DNA from 3 places in the Bradyrhizobium sp. WD16 genome. Region 3 is predicted to be linked to each of the others. Evidence: riboswitches for the same ligand, from Rfam matches in the RefSeq annotation. Region 3 holds a riboswitch; each other region holds the start of a gene.

The links. Region 3 has a riboswitch for cobalamin ahead of DB459_RS12255 (ribonucleoside-diphosphate reductase subunit alpha). Riboswitches for the same ligand answer to the same signal wherever they lie in the genome.
Region 1: another riboswitch for cobalamin. It lies ahead of DB459_RS05635 (TonB-dependent receptor); the one in region 3 lies ahead of DB459_RS12255 (ribonucleoside-diphosphate reductase subunit alpha).
Region 2: another riboswitch for cobalamin. It lies ahead of DB459_RS07160 (TonB-dependent siderophore receptor); the one in region 3 lies ahead of DB459_RS12255 (ribonucleoside-diphosphate reductase subunit alpha).

What each region holds. Positions count from the first base shown of each region.
Region 1 is NZ_CP028908.1:1,204,635-1,212,025, forward strand. It holds gene DB459_RS05620 (DUF938 domain-containing protein) at 1-460, shown strand, start outside; gene hppD (4-hydroxyphenylpyruvate dioxygenase) at 499-1,623, opposite strand; gene DB459_RS05630 (Lrp/AsnC family transcriptional regulator) at 1,752-2,225, shown strand; cobalamin riboswitch at 2,871-3,099, shown strand; gene DB459_RS05635 (TonB-dependent receptor) at 3,203-5,338, shown strand; gene DB459_RS05640 (iron ABC transporter permease) at 5,521-6,534, shown strand; gene DB459_RS05645 (ABC transporter ATP-binding protein) at 6,531-7,328, shown strand; gene DB459_RS05650 (ABC transporter substrate-binding protein) at 7,325-7,391, shown strand, end outside.
Region 2 is NZ_CP028908.1:1,536,115-1,543,505, forward strand. It holds gene sigJ (RNA polymerase sigma factor SigJ) at 1-65, shown strand, start outside; gene DB459_RS07140 (putative quinol monooxygenase) at 284-598, shown strand; gene DB459_RS07145 (MFS transporter) at 621-2,213, shown strand; partial or broken gene DB459_RS07150 (MAPEG family protein) at 2,681-3,097, opposite strand; gene DB459_RS07155 (ABC transporter substrate-binding protein) at 3,524-4,540, opposite strand; cobalamin riboswitch at 5,115-5,317, shown strand; gene DB459_RS07160 (TonB-dependent siderophore receptor) at 5,494-7,391, shown strand, end outside.
Region 3 is NZ_CP028908.1:2,648,355-2,655,745, reverse strand. It holds gene DB459_RS12275 (amidohydrolase family protein) at 1-80, shown strand, start outside; gene DB459_RS12270 (MBL fold metallo-hydrolase) at 482-1,495, shown strand; partial or broken gene DB459_RS12265 (HNH endonuclease) at 1,561-1,662, shown strand; gene DB459_RS12260 (hypothetical protein) at 1,716-2,075, opposite strand; cobalamin riboswitch at 2,263-2,479, shown strand; gene DB459_RS12255 (ribonucleoside-diphosphate reductase subunit alpha) at 2,596-5,499, shown strand; gene DB459_RS12250 (ribonucleotide-diphosphate reductase subunit beta) at 5,510-6,664, shown strand; gene DB459_RS12245 (hypothetical protein) at 6,624-6,833, opposite strand; gene zigA (zinc metallochaperone GTPase ZigA) at 6,845-7,391, opposite strand, start outside.

The DNA.
Region 1 (7,391 bases), 1.4 Mb from region 3:
CAACCTGCCGGCCCTCACCTTTCAACCCTCGGACATGGATGCAGGGGCCCGCGCCAGCGTCGCGGCGTGGACGGCCGACCTCGGCCTCGCCAACGTGCGCCCGCCGCTGACGCTCGATGCCGCGGCCGAGAGCTGGCCGATCACAGCTGCCGACGCCATCATCTGCATCAACATGATCCACATCTCGCCGTGGACTTCGACGCAGGGGCTGATGCGGGGCGCCGCACGCATCCTGCCGCAGGGCGCGCCGCTCTGCCTATATGGCCCCTACCGACGTGATGGCGTCGCCACCGCAGCGAGCAACGAGGAATTCGATGCGAGCCTAAAGGCGCGCCACCCGGCCTGGGGCCTTCGCCGCCTGGAGGACGTCGCCGCGCTCGCCGCCACCCATGGCCTTTCCCTCACCCGTGTCGCCGAAATGCCGGCCAACAACCTGACCGTGGTGTTTCGAAAGCGGTGAGCGACAAGGGCAGAGACAGCGGCCGACGGCCCATCGCCTCACGCCGCGCTGCGACCGTCGACGTGAAGAACGCCGCGGCGGATCTGGTCCTCTTCGATCGATTCGAACAGCGCCTTGAAATTGCCTTCGCCGAAGCCCTCGTCACCCTTACGCTGGATGAACTCGAAGAAGATCGGGCCGATGGCGTTGGCCGAGAAAATCTGCAGCAGCACCCTGGTATGGCCGCCGTCGACCACGCCTTCGCCGTCGATCAGGATGCCGTTCTTTTGCAGCCGTGCGAGATCCTCGCCATGGCCGGGCAGCCGGGCGTCGATGCGTTCGAAATAGGTGTCGGGCGGCGAGGGCATGAAGGACAGGCCCTCAGCACGCAGCCGCTCAATGGTGCCATAGATGTCGCCCACGCCGCAGGCGATGTGCTGGATACCTTCGCCGCGATAAAGGCTGAGATATTCCTCGATCTGGCCGGAATCGCCGGCGTCCTCGTTGATCGGAATCCGGATCTTGCCGTCAGGACTGGTCAGCGCCCGGGAGAACAGGCCCGAGGCGCGGCCCTCGATATCGAAGAAGCGGATCTGGCGGAAGTTGAACAGCTTCGCATAGAAATCGGTCCACACATCCATGCGGCCGCGATGGACGTTATGGGTGAGGTGATCGATGTAATAGAGCCCGGCGCCCTCGGGCCGCGGATCCGCCGCGCCGAGCCATTCGAATTCAGCCGCGTAAGGTGACCCCTTGGCGCCGTAACGATCGACGAAATACAACAGGCTGCCGCCGATCCCCTTGATCGCCGGCACGTCCAGCGCCTTCTGGGCCGCGCTCGCCTCCGCCGGCTCGGCGCCGAGCTTGATGGCCCGCTCATAGGCCTTCTGCGCGTCGGCCACGCGGAACGCCATCGACGGCGCGCACGGACCATGCTCGGCGACGAACCGCCCGGCATGGCTGCCCGGCTCGGCATTGACGAGATAATTGACGTCGCCCTGCCGATAAAGCGTGATCGCCTTGCAGCGATGTCTCGCCACCGCGACAAAGCCCATCAGCTTGAACAGCGCATGGAGCTGTGCAGGCTCAGGATGTGCGAACTCGACGAATTCAAAGCCGTCGGCGCCCATGGGATTGGATTCGGAAATCACCGCGGCTGGCGCGTCGTGCGGAAACGGACCCATGGTCTCTCCCTGGGCTGTGGCGATCATTGCAGCAAATGATTGCGCGAGACCGCCGCAATGTTCATGCAAAATGAGGCTCAATATGCCATTCTTATGCACGTTTCGTGCATGAACAGGACCTCGTACGCATGATCCATCTCGACAGCTTCGACCTGAAGATTCTCGCGGCGCTGCAGGCGGAGGGCCGGCTCACCAACCAGGAGCTCGCCGATGTCGCCAGGCTGTCGGCATCGCAATGCTCGCGGCGACGCGCCCGCCTCGAGGAGGAGAAGATCATCCAGGGTTATTACGCCGATCTCTCCGCCGATGCGCTGGGCTTCAACGTCATCGCCCTGGTGCAGATCACCCTCGCCACCCACTCGCCCAACAACGCCAAGCGCTTCCGCGACCTGGTGCGGCGGGTCGATGCGATCCAGGAGGCCTATGCCCTGACCGGCGACGCCGACTATCTGCTCAAGATCGCCCTGCGCGATCTCAAGAGCCTGTCCGACATCGTCAACAACGTGCTGATGCCGCACGAGAGCGTCGCCCATGTGCGCTCCTCGATCGTGCTCGACTGCCTCAAGACGACGCGCCGGCTGCCGATCGGCAAAGCCGGATGAGGACACGCTCGCGCGTTAACCTGTTGTGCGATCGCCGGCCGAGTTGCCGAACCCATTTTGTGTCTCGCGACGGGTGCGGGCACCACATCGAGCATGACTCAACGAACGCGAATCACTTCTCGCCGATTCGTCCCTGCTTCGTTCCTCGACTGTTCGAAAGATTAACGCGACACGGAACATGCGTCGCATTGTGGGACGATGCCGGTAACGCCCATTCATCACAGGCGGACGAGGCACGCGTTAACCACTGATGAGCGCCACGCGATCAGGCGCCGCTGCCATCTTGTGCTTCTCTCTCGGTGTACGCACCACATCGAGCATGCTGCGCGCTGCGCGAATCGCATTTCGCTGATTCGGACCCGCTTCGTTCCACCGGTGTTCGAGAAGTTAACGGCACGACGACCGACGTCCTCCGCTGGCACAGTGGTGTTAACGCGTCTCACAACACAGATCACACGCCTCATCGCCATCTTGTGTCTGTCTCGCACAGGCAGCACCACATGGCGCACGGCTTCGCCTGCGCGAATCGCTGTTCGCCGATTCGGGCCCGGTTCGTTCCACCCGCGTTCTGATCGTTAACGGAGCGAGCACGAACGTCGCATTCCGGCACAACAGGCCGTCGCCTTGACTCCCGTCGTTAACAAACCCTAACGTCGATTCGACGGTTCCCTTCGGGGATCAAAAGGGAATGCGGTGGGGACACCACCAGACAAGCTCGCCGCAGGCGAGGTCAGGGTGTCCGATTCCGCAGCTGCCCCCGCAACTGTCAGCGACGAGCCTGCTGTCCAGCGCCACTGGGAAATTCGGTCCCGGGAAGGCGACATCAGGTGATGACCCGCGAGCCAGGAGACCTGCCGTCGATCGTGGTCACACGCGGCAATGTCGGTCGGGGAGTACAGGCATTGGTTTCATCGACGCATCCTGCGTCATGAACCTCGGTCGCGGTGACGTGCCACCGACGTCAACCGAGGCCATTCATGCCCGCCGTCTTTGTTTCCGCAGGGACTCGCCGCACCCGCTGGCTCGCCACCAGCTGTCTTGTGTCCTGTCTTGCATCCTGCCCTGCAATCCCCGTTCTCATCGCCACCGCGGCCGACGCCCAGCAGGCCACCCCACTGCCGGCGATCACGGTCGCCGCAAGCCGGCTCGACAGCGCCACCAACACCATCGTCGGCGCCTCGAGCACGGTCATCTCCGCCGCCGAGATCGCACGCTCGCCGGCGCAGTCGCTGCAGGACATCATCGCCCAGACCCCCGGCGTGCAGGTGCAGTCCACCTTCGGCATCGCCAACGGCGCCTACACCGCGGTCGACCTGCGTGGCTTCGGCGCCTTCGCCAGCGCCAACACCCTGGTCCTGATCAACGGCCGCCGCGTCAACGACCTCGACCTCATGGGGGTCGACTTCTCGACCATCCCGCGCGATTCCATCGAACGCATCGAGATCACCCGCGGCAATTCCGGCGCGGTGCTCTATGGCGACAACGCCGTCGGCGGCGTCATCAACATCGTCACCAAGACCGCCGTCGATGGTCCGCCGGCGAGCATGAAGGCGGAAGCCGGCACCGGCTCCTTCAACCAGCGCCAGGGCGTGGTCTCCGCCGCCGTCAATCAGGGGCCGTGGTCCTCGTCGGCCTTTGGCAATGTCTTTTCATCGGGCGGCTGGCGCACCAACAACGCCATCAACCAGGTCAACGGCGTCGGCGACCTCCGCTACACGACGCCGGACTTCACCGCCTTCCTGAACCTCGCCGGCGACAACCAGCACATCGGCTTTCCCGGCGGACGCCGGGTCGATCCCACCACCGGAGCCAGCCAGATCGCGACCGATCCGCGCGGCTCCTCGACACCGTTCGACCATGGCGACAAGCAGGGCATCAATGCCACCGCCGGATTCACCACGACCTTGCGGGACGGCGTCGACCTGATCGTCGACGGCGGTGTCCGCGTCAAGAAACAGCAATCCGCCTTCTTCGGCGACGTGCCGCTGTCGAGCTTCAACGCGAGCTTCAGCGACAGTCACCTCAGCACCTGGTCGTTGACACCTCGGCTGTCGATCAAATCGGTCCTGTTCGGCCTGCCCTCCACCGTTCTGACCGGGGTCGACTTCCACGACGCGACCTACCATTCCAGCCGCTCGCAATATCGCAGCTCCGCACCGGTCCACGTCTATGATCTCGGCCAGCAGACCCTCGCGGCCTATTACCAGCAGACCGTGAGTGTTCTGCCGACCACCGACCTGACTTTGGGTGGCCGCATCCAGCGCACCCTGGTGACCGCGCGCGACACGCTCGATCCGACCGCGCCGAATTACTTCGGTGACGCCCAGCAACTGCCGCTCGATCAGGCGCAGACCAACACCGCCGTCCTCGGCGGCCTCGAACATCGCTTCAACGAGGTGTTCACCGGCTTCGCCCGCGCTGCCAGCGCCTTCCGCACGCCCAATGTCGACGAGCGGGTCAGTTCCGGGCCGATGTTCGACGCCTTCTTCAACCCGGTGGCCAACAATTTCGACATCAAGACCCAGACCTCGTATGACGTCGAGACCGGCCTGCGCGTCAACGCCGGTCGCTTCGAGATGCAATCCAGCGTCTACGACATGGAGCTGACCAACGAGATCCATTACAATCCGGTCAGCTTCTACAACTACAACCTCGACCCGACCCGCCGTTACGGCAGCGAGACCAGCGCCAGCTATCGCATCAATGACAGCCTGCAACTACGCGGCGGCTTCACCTATACCCGCGCCGTGTTCCGCGAAGGCCAATATGCCGGCAGCGACGTGCCGCTGGTGTCGCGCTATTCCGGCAGCGCCGGCGTCAGCTGGGACATCTTCGACAAGTATCTGGTGTTCGACGCCACGTTGCGGGCCTGGTCGAGCCGCCGCATGGACAACGATCAGCAGAACCTCCAGCCGAAGATCCCGGCCAATGCCACCGTGGACGTCAAGCTGAGCGGGGCCTATGAGCGCTACTTCTGGTCGGCCGGCATCAACAATCTGTTCAACGTCGCCTATTACGACTACGCCATCGCCAGCGCGACGACCCGGGGCGTGTTCAACGCCTATCCGCTTCCGGGCCGCACCTATATGGTGAAGGCCGGGGCGACATTCTGAAGGAGGCAAGGCAATTTGGCCGAATTCCTGGCTCAGTCTCTGCATCACGCACATCGTCGTGGCCGGGCATGTCCCGGCCATCGACGTCCTGCCTTGATCAATCGCTGCAAAGGCATCGATGCCCGGCATCAGGCCGGACATGACGAAAGTGGTCTAAAGATCACCTTGGCCCCCACCCTCCCATGACCACCCGCCTCTCGCCGCTCACCGCCAGCCTCCTGCTCGCCACGCTCGCGACCACCCTTGCGATCGTCTCGCTTGGCATCGGTCCGGTGCGGCTATCGCCGGAGGCCGTTCTCGCCGGGCTGCTCGGCGACGGCAGCGACATCAAGGCGATCATCGTCCGCGAGATCCGCCTGCCGCGCACCATCCTCGCGCTCGCCATCGGCGGCATGCTCGGCCTCGCCGGCGCGGCGCTGCAGGGCCTGCTGCGCAATCCGCTGGCCTCGCCCTCGCTGTTCGGCGCACCGCAATCGGCGGCTTTCGGCGCCGTGCTGATGATCGCGCTCGGCCTTGCCGACGTGCGCTCCTTCACGCTGCCGCTCGCCGCCATTGCCATGGCCTTCGTCTCGGTCTTCGTGCTGCTGGCGATCGCCGGCCGCAATGCCGGCCTCCTGCTCCTGATCCTTGCCGGGCTGGCGATCTCGAGCTTCGCCGGCGCCCTCACCGCGCTGGTGATGAACCTGTCGCCGAATCCCTTCGCCGCGCTGGAGATCGCCTTCTGGCTGCTCGGCTCGCTCGACGACCGCAGCTTCCAGCATGTCGCCATGGCGCTGCCGTTCATGGTGGCCGGCAGCATCGTGCTGATGCGCCGGCGCCATGCCTATCGGGTGCTGAGCCTCGGCGAGGAGGCGGCGCAGTCGCTCGGCATCGACGTGGCGCGGCTGCGGCTCGAGACGATCATCGGCGTCGCCCTAGGCGTCGGCGGCGCCGTGGCGGTCGCCGGCACCATCGGCTTTGTCGGGCTTGTCGCCCCGCATCTGGTGCGGCCGCTGATCGGCGCAGATCCAGGACGCCTGATGCTGCCTTCGGCGCTCGCCGGCGCCTGCCTGCTCGTCGCCTCCGACATCGCCGTGCGGCTGATTCCCGCGACCAGCGATCTCAAGGTCGGGGTGCTGACCGCGATCATCGGCGTACCGTTCTTCCTCTGGCTGATCGTACGCGAACGCCGCGCCCTGTCCGGGAGCGCCGCATGACCGACGCCTTTCTCGTCGTCGAGCATCTTTGCATCGCGCTCGCCGGCCGGCCGGTGCTCGACGACATCTCCTTCGCACTGCCGCAGCGCGGTCTCGTCGCCCTCGTCGGCCCCAACGGCGCCGGCAAGACGACCCTGCTCCGCGCCCTCGCCCGGCTTCTGACGCCGCGCGACGAGATGCGCGGCGCGATCCGGTTCGACGGCCGCGATCTTGCCGCCATGCCGCTCGCCGAGCGGGCGCTTCGCATCGCCTACCTGCCCCAGGGGCACCAGGTCCACTGGCCGCTGCCGGCGCGCGACGTGGTGGCGCTCGGCCGCACGCCCCACGGCGCCACTGATCCGTCGCGGCTCGTCAAGGCCGATGCCGCAGCGGTGGACCGCGCCATCGCCGCGGCCGAGGTCGCGGCCTTTGCCGACCGGCCGGTGACCGAACTCTCGGGCGGCGAGCGCAGCCGCGTGGCGCTCGCCCGCGTGCTGGCGGCCGAAGCCGGGGTGATCCTCGCCGACGAGCCGATCGCCTCGCTCGACCCGCGCTGGCAGATCGAGGTGATGAGCGTGCTGGCGCGCGTCGCCCGCGTCGATAGTCTCGTGGTGGTGGTGACGCACGATCTCGGCCTTGCCGCGCGCTTCGCCGATCGCGTGCTGGTGCTCGATCACGGCCGGCTCGCCGCCAGCGGCCCGGCCGAAACTGCGCTCAATGACGCGACGCTGCGCCAGGTGTTCAACATCGAGGTGTTTCGTGGCGCGCGCGACGGCGCTGCGGTCATCGTGCCCTGGGCGGGATCGAAGCCGTGAGGACGGCCTGGCGCGCAACCCTTGGCTCCGTCCTTGTGCTGGCCGCGCTCATCGCGCCATCCA
Region 2 (7,391 bases), 1.1 Mb from region 3:
CCGACATCTTCATCGTGCGCAACCCCGACAAGCTCGCTGGCTTGAGCGATACGTCAATTCACTGACCGATCGGGTCGCTTCAATCGCCAGCCAATGCGGACTCGGCGCGGGCGGACGCTCACGCCAGGTCTTTTTCAAAGTGGCGCCCCTCGCCAGGCGCCACGACATGCCGTCAGAGATTTCGTTCCCGCGCGTCACAAACACCTCCCCTCGAACGTCACAAAGGCATGGGCATCGAGCCCGCCAATGGCGGCCACAGGCCGCGCAGTTCGAGGAGAACATCATGAGTAAAAGCGCACTCTTCATCAGGCACAAGACAAAACCCGGAAAGCGCGACGAGGTCAGACAGGTCTGGGAAAAATACGCACGCGACTATGTCGCCGGCAGTAGCGGCCAGCTCTCCTATTACTACTGTTATGACGACAACGATCCTGATGCGATCGTCGTCTTTCAGCTTGCCGCCGATCAGGCCAGTGGCCAGCAATTCGTGAAGCAGCCCTGGTTCGCCGACTACGAGCGGGAAACGGCCGCTCTGCTCGCCGGTCCTTCTGAGTTCCGCGCGGCAACGCCGTGCTGGCTGAAAGGCGCCGCCACCTAGCTGATCGACAAGGATCCGGCGGATGGATCCGCCATCCGCCGATTTTCCAATGAAGATGCGCGCTTTCTTCACCCCCGACAAACTCAAACCGCAGCATCGCTGCTTGAGGTTTCACATGAGCACTATTGAGATTGGCGCGCGCGAGACTCACCCTGGGTGGGCTGCGCTCCTCGGCGGCAGGAATGCCGTCTACTCCGTCATTCTGGCGGGCGGCGTCACGCTACACGCCCTCAACATCTACATCGTGACCACGATAATGCCGTCCATCGTCGGAGACATCGGCGGGCTCGAATACTATGCCTGGAGCACGACACTGTTTGTCGTGGCCTCAATCCTCGGTGCCGCGCTGTCGTCGCGCCTGCTTGACCGCGTGGGTCCGGGACGCGCTTACGCATCCGCCACTGCCTTGTTCGCGGCAGGCGCCGTGATCTGCGCGGCGGCGCCGGCGTTTCCGATGCTTCTTGCCGGACGTTTCGTGCAAGGTCTTGGCGGCGGACTTCTCTTAACCCTGGCTTACGCTGTCGTCCGCCTCGTCTATCCCGCAGCCCTGTGGTCGCACGCCATCGGCCTGATCTCGGCAATGTGGGGGGTGTCGACATTGGTTGGTCCTGCCGTCGGCGGCGTGTTTGCCGAATTGGGCATCTGGCGGGCGGCGTTCTGGTCTCTGGTTCCGCTCTCGGTGATCTTCGGAACGATCGCGATCGCCGTTCTTCCAAGGGGAAGCCGCGACAAGGCTGAGGGGCCCTCGCCGCTGCCGCTCCCGCAACTAGCCCTGCTGACCGCCTCCGTGGTTGCGGTCTCCGCGGGGGGCGTCAGCCTCAATCCCTTATGGAACGGAGCAGGATTGGTGCTTGCCGGACTAATGGCGGCGCTCCTTCTGCGGGCCGAACTGAACGGGCGCGCCCGCCTGTTGCCGAAGGGGGCGCTCGATACCGGCGGACGACTCGTTGCGCTTTACGCGACGATCGCCCTCCTGGTGGCGGGGATGCAGACCGACATTTTCGTCCCCTATTTCCTCCAGGTACTCCACGGTCAGTCGCCTTTAATCGCCGGCTATCTCGCCGCGCTGATGGCGATGGGCTGGACGCTCGGCTCCATGCTGAGCGCGGGTCGGTCCGGTGAAGCAGGGATTCGCGCAATCCGTACCGGCCCCGGGTTTGTCCTGGCCGGTCTCGTGGTCCTGCTTTTCTTTGTTCCGGTGGCGGGTGGTGTCGGATTGCAACTGGTGCCGATCTGCGCCGGCCTGCTTCTGGCCGGACTGGGCATCGGTGTCACCTGGCCGCACCTTGTGACAAACGTCTTTAAGGAGTCGCCGGTGTCGGAGCAGGGGCTGGCGGCAGGCTCGATCACGACCGTCCAGCTCTGCGCGACAGCATTCAGTGCCGCGGCCGCGGGCATGGTGGCCAATCTCGGCGGGCTCAGCGACCCGGGCGGCGCGGAAGGTGCATCGGGTGCCGCGCGCTTGCTGTTCGGCGTTTTCCTGGTAGCGCCGGCTCTCAGCCTCGTCTCCGTCAGGAGACTCGCGGGACGCCGGAACCCGGAGACTGCCGCTGAAGCTGCCGTGGTGGCTAATATCTCCCGTTGCGGCCCTTCCACCTCACCCATCGCGGATTAGCGGGGTTCGACCGACCTTCATCTCCGCACATCGAGGGGCAAGCGCTGCGGAGCAAATCAGTCGTAGTCACTTCGGCGCTCCTCGGCCGCTCACGGCGGCATCCATCGGCGAACGGCCACAATATCATAGTGCTCCAGCGGAGACGTAGTTATCAGTTTCATCCCTCCCGGCGCGCCAAACTCCGCCGATTCTACGATTTCCTGCCCGCCTCCCCGCCGGACCACGACGGCAGGAATTTGTCGTCGTGGGAGGGGTAGTGTTCGGCGGCCCGTGGCGTTCGCATGAGCGAATTGCTCTTTGGCGGTCAATGCCGTGACGGCAACGGCTCGTGTCACGAGATCAGGCTCGGACTTTGGATCGCAACGCAACGCGGAGACTAGCCGGCGTCACCATAATTTACGCGCTTGACTCGATATTCCCCATGCGAACGATTTGACACACTCCTGAAATGACAGGGATGCTGCCGTCTAGCTCAAGCCCGCAATAATAAACAATCCCAATGCGCAGACGAGACTGACGAGTTCGGCTGATGTGCGCAGCTTGTCTTTGTCGGTGAGGTAAAAGGTCACGTGTGCCATCCGGGCCAGAACTCAAACGGACGCCAATAGGTCAATCTGGTTCTGAGGAGCATGCACGAAGAGCGCGATGATTACCGCTGCCGCAAAGCCAGCCAGCGACTCGAAAGCATTGACATGAGCGTCCCAGGCCCGTTTCGGCAGACCCTCAATGCGATTCGGGAAGTCACGCGGATTTCGGTTGTCACGTAGTCTTTTCCCATCCGGCCCTCGGCCTCTGTTTCGGGCGATGCCGAAGCAGACATAAGGCAGGGTGACCGCGATCAGTACGCTCCTCACGACCACATCATCGTCGGCAGGAACGGCCACAGCAGCCTCAAAGCGCTGAAGCTGTCTAGTGCGGTGGATCTGACGCTCGTATCAGTATTGCAGCGAACTCTTCATACGCGCGTCAGATCCAAAACCGCACTAGAATCATAATCATGCTAGTGTGGCGTCTCGCAATTACCTACCGCCTTTGCGGCGAACCTCTCGTAGGCAATTGCGAGACATAAGCCACACTAGCACTTTGATTTTGCTAGTGTCCTTATGTCTCCGAATGACCGTGCGAGCGTGAGGCAAATGGGGCGGTAATTCGGAGACAGGACACTAGTGTCCCTTTGGTTCTAACGTTCGTAGAAGTGCTCGCTGCAAGGAAATACGAACGCTAGAACCGGGACACTAGAGCCCCGAATCCGAAGTTCGCTTCATTCTCAGCGCGCTACGTCCATCAGAATGCGCCGGTCAGCGATCGCGTCACTGCGTTGCCAGCTTGGCCGCGCCGTTGGCGAGGATCTCGCTGAAGCTGGTGTCCCAGAACCTTGCGACTTCGACCCGGGTGTCGAGAACGCCGAGCTTGAGGAAGGTGTCGGCGACCTTTTGATGGGTATCGGGTATATCCGGTGTCACGCCGACGAGCGAAAAGTCGGTGCTGCGATGGGCGAACTGATCGAGGATATCGTCGAGCGGCAAATGCGTTTCGGCCACTTGTGCCGCGGCGTAGACCGGGAAATTCTTGTTGGCAAAGGCATAGGCGCGCTGGATCCGGAGCAAAAGGTCGGCCATGGCCGCATGACGCAAGGCGTCGTCGATGGCCTTCGGGTTGGCATAGACCGGGAAATTTCCGGAAAGATAGCCAACGCCGGTCTTCAGGAGGCGCGCTCCCTGCCTGGATATGGCGAGCTGACCATTGTAACCGTAGATCGCCCAGGCATCGAGCTTACCGGAGGTGAAGGCCGAATAGCCGTCGGACGGCGTCAGGTTGATGGCGTCGATGTCGTTGAAGGAAAGGCCGACCTCCTCGAGCTGCTTGGACAGGAAATAGTGGGCGGTCGTTGCGCGCACGTAACCGACCTTCCTGCCCTTGAGATCCGCGATCGAACGTATCGGCGAATCCTTGGCAGCGACGGTGACCTGGGTGTTGAGGTCCTCGTGCGACACAGCGATGAAGCGCACATTGGCATTTTGGCGGGCGGCGAACATTGCAGGAATTTCGCTGCCCGAACCGAGATCGAGGGCATCGCTGTTGAGCGCCTCGATGTGCAGGACGCCGTTGTTGAGCTCCTTCCAGTCGATCTTGTATGGCGTCTTGTCTTCCCCGGCGGCCCGAAGCAGGGCGCGCCAACCGCCCTTGTAATGGGCCACGCGCAGCGTGACCCCGCCGAGATCGCTATCCGAGCCTCGCCTGGTTTGCGCTCCTGCGCTGCCGGCGACGAGGCCTCCCGCAAGCACGCTGAGCAGGGAACGACGGGAGACGAAAAACGGGCTGGTCACGGCGGCTCCTGTTGAGCAGGTCTCGATGCTTCCACCATAAAATGTATGGATGTCACGGACTATTCTGTTTTTCGGCGGTCGCACGAAATGAGTATTCCAACTTTTGCGACAGACGCGCTGTCTGTCGGATGTTCATCGCCGGAGGCGTGAGCAGTCGAGGCCGTCGGTACCAGTCGATTCGACAGTGATGCTTCGAAGCGAATGCCGAGATTCGTACGCTGGCAGTCTCTGAAGCGGAGGCATGCTGGTGCCGCCGCCCGGCACCACTGTGCGCTACCGCCCAACATCGGCCGGCACGGCCATGCCGGCTTGAAGGCGACGAGGCTGATTTGAATCCTTGCCTCTGTATGCTGTTAGCCCATTGGCGCGTCGGGGCTCATGGCGCAATTCGAGAAAAGTAGAAGGCTTCCTCTGACCACGCCGATTGTCCGAATTTCTCCGACCGATTGCCCCGACGCAAGACGGCACGACCGTCCGCTGACGACCCCAAACCTGGTTGGCTGAACAAACAAATGATGGCGCCATCTCAGCCGCGCTGCTGGCGGCGGCTGCATTTGACTCCCAGCGCGACATAGCTTTAGATATTCGGGACGGTTCCTCATTATTGGGGATGAAAAGGGAATGCGGTGCAAGGAAGCTTGCTCGATTCCGCAGCTGCCCCCGCAACTGTAAGCGGCGAACCTTGTGTCACGAGCCACTGGGCGACTCGGCCCCGGGAAGGCGACGCAAGGTAACGACCCGCGAGCCAGGAGACCTGCCGTCAGCCGTGGTCACACGCGAAAATGTCGGTCGGGGAGTACAGACATTGCTTCACTGAAGGTTGTCGGCCTAAAGGTGAAACTTGGCTCGCTGTGACGTGCCACTGACGTCATACCGAGGTCCGAACCTTGTCTTCTGCCACCACCGGCGACCCGCGCCGCAATTTCCTGTTTGCATCCGGCTTTCTCGTCTCCATGCTCGCGCTTGACGTCTCTGCCGCGCAGGGACAGCAGCTTCCCTCTTCCAGTCAGCTGCCGCCTATCGAGGTCTCTCCGCCGGCGACCCAAAATCGAACGGGGACAAAGCGGAGCCGCGATTCGGGATCGCGCCCGCGCCCGGCAGCACCAATCGGAGCGACATCCAACGCCACCGAGCAGAAGGAAGACGCCCGAAACGCGGTGCAGACGCCGCTCAACACCGGAACCGTTGCCGAAAGCGCTTCGCGACTGGGCTTGAGCGCGCGCGAGGTTCCCGCGACCATCGAAGTGATCGGGCAACAGACCATCGGCGACCGCGGCTATCGAACAGTAACGGAAGTGGCGCAGGGCGCGGTCGGCGTGACGTCGGGCGATAATCCCGCCGAGCCGTCAGCCTTCTCAATGCGCGGCTTTACCAACAGCCAGATCAATGTGCTCTACAATGGCATCAAGGTCGGCCCTCAGAACATGACGTCTCGGTTCATGGACACGGCCAATCTGGAAAGCGTCGAATTCCTGAAAGGACCCGCTTCTCTTATGTCAGGAGAAGGCGCGAGTGGCGGCGCCGTCAATTTCGTGACGAAACAACCGCACACCGGCCCGATCCGGAACGAGGCGCTCTTCTCATACGACTCACTATCGTCCTTCCGCAGTTACTACGGCTCAGGCGGAAGCACCAACATTCAGGGACTGGACTACCGGTTCGATATCAGCCGGTCGTCGCTAAGCGGCTTTGTCGACGATACGAACACCGGGTTACTGGATGTGTCAGGTCGACTGAACTACCGCCTATCGGACAATTTCAAGATCTGGGGGGCCATCGAGTACAAGGAAGACCGGTCGAAGGCCTACTGGGGCGCACCGCTGGTCTCTGCCGCATTCAGCGGCCCCCATGCCACGACCGGCATCGTCTCCGGAAGCTACGTCTCGAACTACAATGGTTCGAATCTCGGGCCCGTCACGATCGATGACCGCACCTTCACGACCAATTACAACGTACTCGACAACCATACCGATGCAAAGGAGCTGTGGCTTCGTGGCGGTTTCGAGCTCACTGTTGCGCCGAATCTGACACTGAAGAGCCAAGTCTATGGTTACGGCGCGGAACGTGAGTGGTTCAACAACGAGGTGGAAGCATTCAACGCCAGTCTGAACCTGGTCGATCGAGAGCGGTTCTTCGTGGCGCACAACCAGAAACTGGCGGGAAGCATCACCGATTTGACGTGGGACTCCGACATCGCGGGCTTGGGAAACCGATTGGTGGCAACCTTTGCGGCGAGCGGCCTCGACTTCGTCCGCCCGGGCGCGGCCAATTTCCCGCACGACCTGGTCACGCTGGTCGATCCGATCAGGGGATACTACGGGCCTCTGACGACGCAGCAGCAGACCGCAAGGATCGACAATGAGTCACTGTCAGTAGAAGACCGCCTGAAGATCACGCGAACATTCGCGCTCGTTGGCGGCTTGCGGCTGGAGCATATCGGGCTCGACCGAAATTCGACCGATGTCAACGGCGCGGAGAAGGCGGGCTTTCCGTTCTCAAAATCCTGGACGCCGCTGACGGGCCGGATCGGCTATACTTGGGAAGCCATCCCCGGCCTGACCTTCTTCAGCCAATATGCCACCGGTGCGGACGTCTCGGCGAACAACACCTTCCTGCTCGGGCCGCGCCAGCCGCTCGATTTGACCACGTCCCGCACCTATGAGACGGGCGTCAAGCACCTGTTCTGGGACAACAGGGCGGAATGGTCCTTCTCCTTATTCGACGTCTTGCGAAAGAACGTCTATGCAGCGGCCGGTGGAATGCAGCTCAACATCGCCGGACGGCAGGAATCGAAGGGCGTGGAACTGGCTGCCGCCATCCGCCTGACGCCGGCGTGGAAGATCTGGGGCAA
Region 3 (7,391 bases):
TCATCGAATCCGCGCCGATCAGCGAAACCGTGCGCGCCAAGGTGTGCCACGGCAACGCCGAACGGATCCTGCGCCTATAGCCGCGCCTCGCTCATTAATCACCGCACGCCGTAGCTCGGCGCCACGCGCTTGATGAGGCGGGCAATGCGCAGATGGGGCCGATCGGAACGCGGGCCGGCACCAGCACGCCCGCCCCCTCCCATCGCGCTCGCCATGGACGCTCGATGTTGCCGCCAGCGCTTAATCTCTTGTTCATGATCACTCGGGGCCAGGCAGTTTAGTGCCACCTCAAGAGCGATGACGGTACAGCAGAGGCCGCTCGCGAATTTATTGACCTTCGGTGACGTTGCAACGCTCGTGCGAACCGCGTAACTAGAACCGGCGTGTCCGCAGCGGATCGAGAATGTCGGCCTCGTCGCGCCTCTTCGAACGATTGGCGCAGGGACGACGGTGGACACCTGGCTTCCGAGAGGGGGAGACCATGACCGACACTTCGCGCCTGCTTGGGCTTTCGCGCCGTCATGTCCTTGCCGGGCTCGCCGCCGCTCCGGCCTTGAGCGCGGCCTCGCCGGCGGCCGCAAAGACGGCCGCCACGCACTGGACGCCACAACAGGCCCAGGCCGCACTGAAAGACGCCAAGGGCACCAAGCTGGTGCTGCTCGGGACCGGCGCAGGCCCGGTGCCCGGCCGCTCGCGGCAGATGACCTCGCACGTCATGGTCAGCAACGGTTCGGCCTATGTGGTCGATTGCGGCATGGGGGTCACGGATCAATACGCACGCACCGGCATCCCGTTCAGTGCGCTCCGGTCTATCTTCATCACCCATCAGCACCCCGACCACAATATCGAATACGGTCCGCTGCTGGTCGTCGGCTGGATCCAGGGTCTGCCGCTCGACATTCGCGCCTTCGGTCCGCCGCCGCTCAAGCAGATGACCGAGGACTTCCTGCGCGCCTACAAGCAGACGGTCGATTTCTGGGCTGAGGACTTCAACATGAAGCCGCTCACTGCGGTCGATGTGAAGGAAATCTCCAGCGCCGGCCCGGTGACGCAGGACGATAACGTCAAGGTCTCTTCGGTGGTCGTCCAGCATCCGCCGGTGAAGCCGGCGCTCGGCTATCGGTTCGATTTCAAGGATCGTTCGATCGCCTTTTCCGGCGACACTGTGCCGCTGGAAGCTGTCGCGGTCATGGCCAAGGGCGCCGACGTGCTCGTGCACGAGACCATGTATGTTCCAGCCGTCGAGAATTACATCAAAGAAGCGATCGCCAAGGGGCGGCCGGTCAAGTTCGACGCCTTCATGGCGCATATGAAGGCCGACCACACGCCGTCGGAGGACGTCGGTCGTATCGCGCAGGAAGCGGGCGTCAAAACGCTGGTCCTGTCGCATCTCACGCCCCCGCTCGACAGCATCACGGACGACGTCTGGCGCGAGCCGGCGGCGAAATACTTCAAGGGCAAGATCATCGTCGCAAAGGACCTGATGGTCGTGTGAAACACTCAGCAGCGTGTCGGCGCTCCGTTCCGGGCATCGACTCGCTTCTGACCCCCTGAACGTCGACATGCGCCCAGCTCCATCGCAACGGCCGGCTGTTCCCGCCGAACTACCTGCACGACAGCTGGCTCGACTATCTCTACTGGGACACCGAGCTCGATCCGTAGGTGCGACGGCCTAACCGTCGAAGCCGCTGAGGCAAGCAAGAACCGCTCACACGTTATGGCCGCTTCGGAGCGATACCGGAGCGGCCATGGTGTTTTTGGTAGACCCCGCGCGGTGATGGCGGCGGGGGACGGAGCGTGGGCGCGCGCAGCGAATCGATGTGTTCGCAGACGGCCTGCAGCGTCACAGGCCGGAAGAAGAGCTCGACATCGTCGAACTTGGTGAGCAACATGGTGGCGCGCCTCGCAATCCCGCGAAGGCGCTCGACCGTTGCCCCTATTCCGGCAGCGACCGTGGCCGGGCCGTACGACAGATCGGCGGTTACTGATCGAAGTTCGTCGATGAAGCGCTCGTATTCCGCATGAATCGTCTGCAAGCCTCCCGGGTGCTCAGCAAGGCAAAGATGCCGCGGCATCGGAGTGTCCCTGAGCCTTGCACCAGCGTGTTCCTTAACGACCTGATAAACGGCCGACATGTCTCGGAACAGCCGACATCGAGTCGTCTCGAAAGCATCTAGTCTAGGCCGGCAGGGACCCCCCGCATTCCACAGGGAAAGGGATCTTAGACCCTTAACGAATCGTTGACACTTCATCGCGAATATCACCATATATGGACGTCACGGTTCCGCTGGATCGCAAGATTTAGTGGCTAAGAGGGAAGCCGGTGAACCGTGCGAAGGCGCGGAATTCCGGCGCTGCCCCCGCAACTGTCAGCAGCGAGCTGTTTCCGAACGAATGTCACTGGCTTAAGGCGCCGGGAAGACAGGAAGCGAGCGACGACCTGCGAGCCAGGAGACCTGCCGCGACAAACTGAACGTCCACGGGCGGGGTGTCCCGGCGGTCGCTTGCATGCGCCGTCGGCATTCTCTCGTCGGCGCTTCTGCAGCGTCCTCCTTTGCCCCGCTCAAACACAACGCGCGCATCACGGGGCCCTTGATGTCTTCAAACCTGCACCACGCGGAGGCCACCTCCGCTCCCATTATCCAGTTGCGTCCGGAATCGCTTGCTGCCGTTCCCAGCGAGCCTGCCATGCAGATCATCCGACGCAACGGCAAGGTCACGCCGTTCGACTCCGCGAAGATTGCGGTGGCGATGACCAAGGCTTTCCTCGCGGTGGAGGGCTCGAGCGCCGCTGCGTCGCGCCGCTTCCATGAGAGCGTCGAGCAATTGGTGGCCGAGGTCGTCGCAACCCTGATGCGACGTGCAGGCGAGGGGCGCACCTTCCATATCGAGGACGTCCAGGACCAGGTCGAACTCGCCTTGATGCGCAGCGAGAACCACAAGGTCGCGCGCGCCTATGTGCTGTACCGCGAAGAGCGGTCGCGCCAGCGCGCCGAGGAAGCGGCCGCACAGCCGGCGCCTGCCGCCACGCCAGCCCTGCACGTCACGTTGGCCGACGGTTCGCGCGTCGGTCTCGACACCAAGCAGCTCGCGCTGATCATCGGCGAAGCCTGCGCCAGCCTTGACGGTGTCTCTGCGGCTCCCGTGCTCGCCGAGACCACTCGTAATCTCTACGACGGCATCAGCCAGGACGAGCTGACGCTGGCATCGATCATGGCCGCGCGCACGCTGGTCGAGCAGGAGCCAAACTACACCTATGTCAGTGCACGTCTGCTGCTGGACAAGCTGCGCGGCGAGGTGCTGTCCTACGTCCACGGCATGCCGACATCCGCCTCGCAGGCCGATATGGCGACGCGCTATGCCGACTATTTCCCGGCCTATGTGAAGACCGGCATCGCCGCCGAACTGCTCGATCCCGAACTGGCCCGCTTCGATCTCAGCAGGATCTCGGCCGCTCTGAAGCCCGAGCGCGACCTGAACTTCCAATTCCTCGGCCTCCAGACGCTCTACGATCGCTACTTCCTGCACGTTCACGGCAAGCGGATCGAATTGCCGCAAGCCTTCTTCATGCGCGTGGCGATGGGGCTGGCGGTGCGCGAAATCGACCGCGAAGCCAAGGCGATCGAATTCTACGATCTCCTGTCGTCGTTCGATTTCATGGCCTCGACGCCGACGCTGTTCAATTCGGGTACGCTGCGCCCGCAATTGTCGTCCTGCTTCCTCACCACCGTTTCGGACGACCTCGACGGCATCTTCAAGTCGATCAAGGATAATGCGCTGCTCGCAAAGTATTCCGGTGGCCTCGGCAACGACTGGACGCCGGTCCGCGGCCTCGGCGCGCACATCAAGGGCACCAACGGCGAAAGCCAGGGCATCATTCCGTTCCTGAAGGTCGCCAACGACACCGCGATCGCCGTCAACCAGGGCGGCAAGCGCAAGGGCGCGGTTTGTGCCTACCTCGAGACCTGGCACGTCGACATCGAGGAATTCCTCGACCTGCGCAAGAACACCGGCGACGACCGCCGCCGCACTCATGACATGAACACCGCCAACTGGGTGCCGGACCTGTTCATGCAGCGCATCGATTCCGACAGAGAATGGACGCTGTTCTCGCCTGACGAGACGCCCGATTTGCACGATCTGTACGGCGAGGCATTCAAGGCAGCCTACGAGGCCTATGAAGCCAAGGCGAGAGCCGGCGGCATGCGTATCTTCAAGACTGTGCGCGCGACCGACCTCTGGCGCCGCATGCTGACCATGCTGTTCGAGACCGGCCATCCCTGGATCACCTTCAAGGACCCCTGCAACCTGCGTTCGCCGCAGCGTCACATGGGTGTGGTCCATTCCTCCAACCTCTGCACCGAGATCACGCTGAACACCTCGGCCGATGAGGTCGCGGTCTGCAATCTCGGCTCCGTCAACATGCTCAGCCATGTCGGGCCTGACGGCCTCGACCAGGCCAAGCTGAGGCGGACGGTGACGACTGCGGTCCGAATGCTCGATAACGTCATCGACATCAATTTCTACACGATCCCGGAGGCGCGCCGCTCCAACATGCGTCACCGGCCGATCGGACTTGGCCTAATGGGCTTCCAGGAGGCGCTTCAAGTCCAGCGCATCCCAGTTGCGTCCGATGCAGCGGTGGCTTTCGCCGACCTCAGCATGGAAGCGATCTCGTTCCACGCGGTCGAGGCGTCGTCCGATCTCGCCGCGGAGCGCGGGCGCTATCCGAGTTTTGAGGGTTCGCTGTGGTCAAAGGGCGTCTTGCCGATCGATTCCATCCAGCTGCTCGCCGACGCCCGCGGTGGGCTCGACGTGGACCGTTCCTCGACGCTCGATTGGGACCGCTTGCGCAAGAAGCTCACAGCAAGCGGAATGCGCAATTCGAACGTGATGGCGATCGCGCCGACCGCGACGATCTCCAACATCTGCGGCGTCTCGCAATCGATCGAGCCGAACTACCAGAACTTGTTCGTCAAATCGAACATGTCTGGCGACTTCACCGTCGTGAATGAATTCCTCGTGCGCGATCTGAAGGCGAGGGGACTGTGGGATGAGGTGATGGTCTCCGACCTCAAATATTTCGACGGCAGCGTCGGCCAGATCGAGCGTGTTCCGAACGATCTCAAGGCGCTTTATGCGACCTCGTTCGAGATCGACAGCGCCTGGCTGATCGAGGCTGCCGCGCGCCGGCAGAAGTGGATCGACCAGTCACAGTCGCTCAACCTCTACATCGCCAATCCCTCCGGCAAGATGCTCGATGCCCTCTACCGGCTGGCCTGGCGGCGCGGCTTGAAGACTACCTATTACCTGCGCTCCCGCAGCGCCACGCATGTCGAGAAATCGACACTGAAGGGCACCGATGGCAAGCTCAATGCGGTGTCGACCTCGGTGGCGATGTCGCACGCTCCGATCATGATCCCGACTGCTGCGGCACCGGACCTGGACGGAATCAAGGCGTGCCGGATTGACGATCCCGAATGCGAAGCGTGCCAGTGAGGAGATGACGATGCTCGATTGGTCCGACACTGAAACCACGGGGGCTGCCCCCCTCGCTCCGATCCTCGCCACCGCGCTGCGCCCGCAGATCCAGCTCAAGCTCGAGCCGGCCGACCCGACCGGCCTCGGTGCGATCGATCGCGCCGGTCGCCGTGTCTCCGTCGACGAGAAGCGGATGATCAGCTGCCGCGCCGACGTCAACCAGCTGCTGCCGCTGAAGTACAAATGGGCTTGGGAGAAGTATCTCTCCGGCTGCAACAATCACTGGATGCCGACCGAAGTCTCGATGCAGGCCGACATCGCCTTGTGGAAGTCGCCGGATGGCCTGACGGAGGACGAGCGGCGCGCGATCAAGCGCAATCTCGGCTTCTTCGCGGCTTCCGAATCGCTGGTCGCCAACAACATCGTGCTGGCGATCTACCGTCACCTCACCAACCCGGAATGCCGGCAATATCTGCTACGGCAGGCATTCGAGGAGGCGGTCCACACCCACACCTTCCAGTACATCGTCGAAAGCCTTGGCCTGGACGAGGGTGAGTTGTTCAACATGTACCGCGAGGTGCCGTCGATCACCGACAAGGCGGCTTGGGCGCTCAAGCACACGCAGCATCTGGACGATCCGTCCTTCAAGACCGGAACCCTCGAGAGCGATCAGGCATTCCTGCGCGATCTCGTCGCCTTCTACGTCGTGTTCGAAGGTATGTGGTTCTACACCGGCTTTGCGCAGATCCTGTCGCTCGGCCGTCGCAACAAGATGGTCGGCATCGCCGAGCAGTATCAGTACATCCTGCGCGACGAGAGCATCCATCTCAACTTCGGCATCGACGTGATCAACCAAATCAAGATCGAGAATTCGCATCTGTGGACGCCGGCGTTCCAGGACGAGGTGCGTGGCATGATCCGTGACGCGGCCGAACTCGAATCCGCCTATGGTCGGGATACGATGCCGCGCGGCTTCCTGGGGCTCAATGCCGCCCTGTGCGAGCAGTATATGCACTTCATCGCCAACCGGCGTTGCGCGCAGATCGGCGTAGCGCCTGTGTTCGCCGAGGCCGAGAATCCGTTCCCGTGGATGTCGGAGGCGATGGACTTGAAGAAGGAGAAGAACTTCTTCGAAACCCGCGTCATCGAGTATCAGAACGGCGGTGCGCTGAGCTGGGATTGAGAAGAGAGCCGCTCGCTACGTAGGTGATTGCCCGTTCGGGGCAACCACTGATTTGCTCGCCGGCCGTCGGGGCCGGTGGGAATATACTGTCGTAGATCGCGCGCGCCTCGCGGATGAGGCGCTCGCGTTCGAGTTCGGACTTCGAAATTAATCGAACGACGTTTTCCACGTGGCGTGCGTCTAAGCTGCTTCGTCCGCCCGCTGCCAGATCGGGAACGGATCTGCAAGCTTCGCCCATTCTGTGGTGTTCATGCCGGGTTTCCCCGGCACTAGGCACGCGTCAAGGCGGGCGCGGAGCGAGCCCTCGTCCATGCCGGTGCCGATGAACACGATTTCCTGGCGGCGATCGCCATAGACGTCGTTCCAGTTCGTACGCAGCCTTTTTCGCCAGAACGGATCATCCGGCCAACGTTCCGCAGGCACGCTCGCCCACCAGAAGCCAAGAGCCTGGGTGCGGGTGATCGAACCGGCCTGGCTGATCTCGCCAAGCCATTGCGGGCGCGTCGCCAGCCAGAAGTGTCCCTTGGCACGAATGACACCGGGCCATGGCTCCTTGACGAACCTGTCGAACTTGGCAGGATCGAACGGCCTGCGAGCGCGATAGACGAAGTTTGTCACACCATACTCCTCGATCTCCGGTACATGATCCGCAAAACCGTAGAGCTCCTTGTACCAGAGCGGATGCTGCTGGGCCTTCACGAAGTCGAATCGGCCGGTGTCGAGAACG